One region of the Bacillus sp. DX3.1 genome, then DNA from elsewhere that is predicted to be linked to it. Evidence: riboswitches for the same ligand, from Rfam matches in the RefSeq annotation. Region 1 holds a riboswitch; each other region holds the start of a gene.

What was found. A riboswitch is a leader RNA that binds a small molecule or an ion and turns the genes downstream of it on or off. The one in region 1 is predicted to bind S-adenosylmethionine.
Region 2: linked by a shared signal. The riboswitch ahead of QRE67_RS23395 (methionine ABC transporter ATP-binding protein) and the one ahead of QRE67_RS06935 (YezD family protein) in region 1 are both predicted to bind S-adenosylmethionine.
Region 3: linked by a shared signal. The riboswitch ahead of mtnW (2,3-diketo-5-methylthiopentyl-1-phosphate enolase) and the one ahead of QRE67_RS06935 (YezD family protein) in region 1 are both predicted to bind S-adenosylmethionine.

What each region holds. Positions count from the first base shown of each region.
Region 1 is NZ_CP128153.1:1,388,454-1,390,660, reverse strand. It holds gene sat (sulfate adenylyltransferase) at 1-11, opposite strand, end outside; gene QRE67_RS06940 (phosphoadenylyl-sulfate reductase) at 55-759, opposite strand; gene QRE67_RS06935 (YezD family protein) at 843-986, opposite strand; SAM riboswitch class I at 1,058-1,165, opposite strand; gene lysA (diaminopimelate decarboxylase) at 1,286-2,207, opposite strand, start outside.
Region 2 is NZ_CP128153.1:4,641,578-4,643,784, forward strand. It holds gene QRE67_RS23395 (methionine ABC transporter ATP-binding protein) at 1-922, opposite strand, end outside; SAM riboswitch class I at 1,203-1,310, opposite strand; gene QRE67_RS23400 (hypothetical protein) at 1,436-1,780, opposite strand; gene QRE67_RS23405 (thioredoxin family protein) at 1,934-2,207, opposite strand, start outside.
Region 3 is NZ_CP128153.1:3,768,615-3,770,821, forward strand. It holds gene QRE67_RS18730 (pyridoxal phosphate-dependent aminotransferase) at 1-926, shown strand, start outside; SAM riboswitch class I at 979-1,084, shown strand; gene mtnW (2,3-diketo-5-methylthiopentyl-1-phosphate enolase) at 1,149-2,207, shown strand, end outside.

The DNA.
Region 1 (2,207 bases):
GTATCACTCATTTTTCTGTACTCCTTCTTATTTATATTAGGAATGTTCATAACCCTATTGATCATGAAGGCCACATTCCGTTTTCATCTTTCCAGACCATCGACCTTCCCTTGAATCTCCTCCCACTTCCACAGGTAATGTGCATTTTTCACACCCAATACTTGGATATCCAACATCGTGCAACGGATTATATGGCAAACTATGCTTATATACATAGCGCCATATTTCCTTCCATGTCCAATGAATAAGCGGACATATTTTAATAGATTGAAAGCGATGATCTTGGTTTATAAACTGTGTATGTTTACGCGTTTCAGATTGCTCTCTTCTTAATCCTGATATCCACGCTTTTCCACCCTTTAAAGATTCTTCTAGCGGTAAAATTTTTCTTAATTTACAGCAAAGATTCGGATTACGCTCCCACAACTTTTCTCCATGCTCTTTTGCTTGTTCCTCGAGTGTAGAAGCAGGTTGTTTTTTAATAATTTTCAAATCAGGAAATCTTCCTCTCACTCGCTGAATTAAATCGTACGTTTCTTGAAAATGAACGTTCGTATCTAAAAATACAACTTTCGCAGATGGATTTACTTGGTTTATAAGGTGTAACAGCACCATTCCTTCCACCCCAAAGCTGCACGCATACACGATTTCCTCCCCATACTGTTCATACGCCCAACGTAATACTTGTAATGCGCCTTTTGTTTCGTCTTCCTCAGAAAAAGAAATGACATCTTCTTTCCATGCTTCGTACGTTAACATTGTTTTTCCCCCTGTAACGCAAAAAGACGGTTTTAACCTATTACATAGGTTAAAACCGCCTCTAGTTTTTCTAGTCAGCGCTTTTATTTTAAGCGTACTTTTTCACTTTTCTCAAGTTGAATCACTTTGCCATCTTGCACAACAATTGTAATTGAGCCATATTTCATATCCGCAAGCATTGTTTGAATTTTCTCAGCTACTTCGTCAAAATGTCCACGCACTCCCACGAACAGCCCCCCTTTTTTCATTCATAAAAAAAATCTTTTCCATTTCGAAAAGACTGTTCGGTAATATATTTACCTTATCTTTCAAAATGGATGCCATTTTGCTGGAATTAGCACCTTGCTTCTATAAGCAGGTTGCCGAGCTTCGTAGGGCCAGTTCCCTCCGCTTCTCTTGATAAGCTATTCTTTGTATTTGTATTTTATCATAATTCAGATTTTTTTCAATCCTAGTTTTCCGATATATTTTATATTTTTTATTTTTTTAAAAGGAGCTGCTCACTTTAAGCAACTCCTTTTTTCCGTTATACAAGCTCTTTAATACGTATGCGATCGTTCCCAATTATATTTTCATATGTTTCACGGTCAACAACAACTTGTGATTTTCCACCTTTTGCAAATACTACGGCTGGACGACAGATTCGGTTATAATTATTAGCCATTGAATACCCATATGCTCCCGTACAAGATATTGCTAACAAATCCGCTGAAGCGACTTTCGGTAATTCTATATCCCAAATGAGCATATCTCCGCTCTCACAACACTTTCCAGCAATCGAAACAACCTCTTCATCTTCTTCTTTTCCTCGATTTGCGAGCATTGCCTCATAACGTGCACCATATAAAGCAGGTCGTAAATTATCTGTCATCCCACCATCGACTGACACATATTTACGAATTCCTGGAATATCTTTTACCGCCCCTACTGTATAAAGCGTCGTTCCTGCATCCCCAACAATGCTACGTCCTGGCTCAACCCAAATTTCAGGAAGCGGATACTCACATGCAGTAAATTGTTCTCGCACTGCAGTTGTTACAGCTTGCACATACGTCTCAAGTGTAAGTGGTGTATCTCCTTCCGTATATCGAATACCAAAACCGCCACCAACATTTAATACGTTCACCGTATAGCTAGTTTGTTCTCTTAGCTCCTCTAGGAAACTACGCAATACTTCAATTGCACGAACAAACCCTGCTGTTTCAAAAATTTGCGAACCAATATGTGAATGGATACCTAACACGTTATAATTTGATTTTTCTAGTGCCATTTTGATCGCTTGCAAAGCTTGACCTGTTGAAACACCAAAACCAAATTTCGAATCATCTTGCCCTGTTGTAATGTATTCATGTGTATGTGCTTCCACTCCTGGTGTAACACGAATTAATATATTTACAGTTTTCCCATGCTGCTCCGCTAAATCATGTAAAACTTCTAATTCAAAGAAA
Region 2 (2,207 bases), 1.9 Mb from region 1:
CATACGATCCATTTGTCGTTTGTGCAATATTCCCTTGTAATACGCTAACTTCTATATCCTCATGTCTCATTAATCGCTGTAATACAGGTTGTTCTACTGACTCACCGATAAACTGTAAACGAATGACTTTTCCATCTGGATATTTGTCCAATAAGCTTTCAATTGTTTCATTTGTGTCTTCCGAATCCGTTAATTGCTTTACAAATCGCTTTGTAATTTCTTGCTTTGGATCACGGAATACCTCAAGTACACTACCGCTTTCAACAATTTTTCCTTTTTCCATTACCGCAACGCGATGACAAATTTTTCGAATGACATGCATTTCATGTGTAATCAATACGATTGTTAAGCCAAGGCGTTTATTAATATCTAATAATAAGTCTAGAATTTGATCTGTTGTTTCTGGATCAAGTGCAGATGTTGCTTCATCACATAGCAGTACTTTTGGATCATTCGCTAATGCTCTGGCAATACCCACGCGCTGCTTTTGACCACCACTTAATTGAGATGGATAAGCATCTTCCCTGCCTTCTAATCCGACAAGACCAATTAACTCATCAACACGCTTTTTACGCTTCTCTTTTTCCACTCCTGCAATTTCAAGTGGAAAAGCAATATTTTCGCGCACAGTCCGTGACCAAAGTAAGTTAAAGTGTTGAAAAATCATTCCGATTTCTTGTCTAGCCTTTCGAAGCTCATTCCCTGTAATAGCAGAAATAACACGGTCAGCTATTGTAATTTGACCCGAAGTTGGTTTCTCTAATTGATTAAACAATCGAATTAAAGAACTTTTTCCGGCACCACTATATCCGATAACACCAAAAATTTCACCTTTTTCTATTTTTAAATTGGCGTCATCTACAGCAGTTACATCACCACTTTTTGATTTATATATTTTCTTTACGTTCTCCAATAAAATCATGTTGTTTCACCCCTTTTTGTTTAAAAAGCGTAAGCAACTCGTTCAGAATGTGAGGGGGATGGAGCTTCTGACGTAGAGGCGCTTTTTGCCTCGTAGGAAGAAGCGCAGCCACCGAACATTCTAGCTGCTAAAGCTGGATTCCTTACAAAGCGTAAGCGGCTTTCTGTCTCTGAAAAGCTTTCTCTGTTACCGAATGTCCTCCTCATTCAGACAACAAAAAAACCTTTCTGCTTTTAGAATGAGCAGAAAGGTTTACATGTATATATACCATTATCCTTTCCTCTCATCTTTCAAAGCATTCGCTTTGCAGGAATTGGCACCATTTCAACATAAGTTGACGGTTGCCGGGTTTCATCGGGCTCAGTCCCTCCACCTCTCTTGATAAGAGAAATCAGATTCAAATTTCGTCTGATTTGTAATTTATGAAATTGTCTTTATTTTATGAAATGAATTGTATCAATATACGAATTGTATGTCAACAGGAATTTTTGGAAAAAATGAAACTTCTGAATATTAAGCACCTACTCGTAATGGCTTACATATATGAAATACGGATTCTAATAATAACATTGTGCGATACGTTCCATTATATTGAACACGTCCGCTGTGCAACAGCGTTTGTAATCTTACGTTTCCAGTCACTAACCGTCGTAAGTCTTCTTCATAAAAACAAACGACCTGTTCTGTTCCCATTGCCCCTTTCAAGACTTGTATGTATTCTCTTGAAATTTGGAGCGAATAACATTCATCATGAAGCGTAAAACTAATTGTTTTTTCACCTTGTCGAAGCAGGGGCTCCAGATGATACTGGGCATTAGCATATGTTACAAATGATTGAAGCAACGAATATAATTTCATTCCAATCACATCCTTCACATCACTTTCTACCTAATACCATTCCACCCTGATCAAAAGCAATCCTGTTACTTTTTCTCGACAAATATTGGATAACTTCCACTTCTCTAGTTATATTTCCCCAGAAATATGTCGAGGCGGCAATATTATTGCCGCCTATTGTAATTCTGTATATAAATATTCAACCGAATGAAACGCATATATTTTCTTTATCAGTATCCCCTGTTCAAATACAAGTAAGCAAGGTACACTTTCTATTGCATATTCCCGTGCCAAATATGGAGCATAATTTAAATCTAGCATTCCAATTTTCAAATCAGATATGGCAGCTTCTACAACTGTTAACATCTTTTTTGCTAATTGGCATGTTCCACACATTGGTGTATACACATACAACACTGTTCTTTCTTGGTCTGCTATTAGAGCTACA
Region 3 (2,207 bases), 2.4 Mb from region 1:
GTGTGGAAGTAAACCCAAAAACAGAAGTAGCTATTTTATTTGGTGGTAAAGCAGGACTCGTCGAATTACCACTTTGTTTCACAAATCCTGGAGATACGATTCTCGTGCCTGATCCCGGATACCCTGACTATTTATCAGGCGTCGCTTTAGCGAAAGCACAATTTGAAACCATGCCATTATTAGCAGAAAATGATTTTTTACCAGACTATACAAAAATCGACCACAACACTGCTGATAGAGCAAAATTAATGTTTTTAAATTATCCAAACAACCCGACTGGTGTTACTGCATCAAAAGAATTTTTTGAAGAAACGATTTCTTTTGCAAATGAGCATGATATTTTAGTTGTACATGACTTTGCTTACGGAGCAATTGGTTTTGACGGTAAAAAACCAACGAGTTTCCTACAAGCAAAAGGTGCGAAGGATGTTGGGATCGAGATTTATACATTATCAAAAACATTTAATATGGCTGGCTGGCGTATCGCTTTTGCCATCGGTAACGAAAGTGTAATTGAAACTATTAATTTACTACAAGACCATATGTATGTCAGTATTTTCGGTGCGGTGCAAGAAGCAGCTTGTGAAGCACTATTAAGCTCGCAAACTTGCGTGAATGAACTGGTAGAACGCTATGAATCACGAAGAAATGCACTCATTACAGCTTGCCGCTCTATTGGCTGGAATGTTGTCGCACCAAATGGATCGTTTTTTGTATGGCTTCCCGTTCCTGATGGATTTACATCGGCACAATTTGCTGACTTATTGTTAGAAAAGGCACACGTAGCAGTTGCTCCTGGCATTGGATTTGGTGAATATGGAGAAGGCTATGTACGCGTTGGATTATTACATACAGAAGAGCGGCTGCAAGAAGCTGTCCAACGCATCCAAAAATTAAAAATTTTTAAAAACCCATTGACAAATTAAATGCGATGTGAAAAAATTCAGATATCGAAAAAATTTAAACATTTCTAAATACTTCTTATCAAGAGCAGGTGGAGGGACGAGCCCGACGAAACCCGGCAACCGATCTACAATTGTAGACACGGTGCTAATTCTCGCAGCATTATGCTGACAGATAAGGAGCTGGTTGTAAAAAAACCTCTCCTTAGCTGAGAGGTTTTTTTATTTAACTAGGAGGTTATGAAAATGAGCGGAATAACAGCAACATATTTAATCCATGATGATTCTCACAATTTAATGCAAAAAGCAGAGCAAATTGCACTCGGTTTAACGATTGGTTCATGGACACATTTACCACATTTATTACAAGAACAATTAAAACAACATAAAGGCACTGTCATTGGTGTCGAAGAATTAGAAGAACAAGAACATGTTAATACTTATCTTGGTAAAAGAATTACACGTGGACTGATTAAAATTCATTATCCAGCGCTAAATTTCAGTCCTGATTTACCAGCAATTTTAACAACAGTATTTGGAAAATTATCACTAGATGGCGAAGTAAAACTTATCGATTTAACGTTTTCAGATGACTTAAAAGCGACATTCCCTGGTCCAAAGTTCGGTATTGAAGGAATCCGAAATCTTTTACAAGTTCATGATCGTCCTCTTCTTATGAGCATTTTTAAAGGTATGATTGGTCGCAACATCGGATATTTAAAAACACAATTACGTGATCAAGCAAACGGTGGTGTAGATATCGTAAAAGATGATGAAATTTTATTTGAAAATTCATTAACGCCACTCACACAGCGGATTGAGTCAGGAAAAGAAGTGTTACAGTCTGTATATGAAACATATGGTCATAGGACGTTATATGCGGTTAACTTATCAGGACGCACATACGATTTAAAAGATAACGCGAAACGTGCTGCCCTGGCTGGTGCAGATGTTCTTCTATTCAATGTATTCTCTTATGGATTAGACGTACTTCAATCACTTGCAGAAGATGATGATATATCAATCCCCATTATGGCTCATCCTGCCGTAAGCGGTGCTTATACTTCATCAAAATTATACGGATTCTCTTCTCCGTTACTACTTGGAAAACTACTTCGTTATGCTGGTGCAGATTTCTCTTTATTCCCATCTCCATATGGCAGTGTTGCACTGGAGAAAGAAGAAGCGCTTCTTGTCTCAAAAACACTCGTTGATGAGAATGAACCGTTGAAGAGTAGTTTCCCTGTCCCATCAGCCGGTATTCATCCTGGCTTTGTTCCCTTTATCCTTCGTGATTTTGGCACA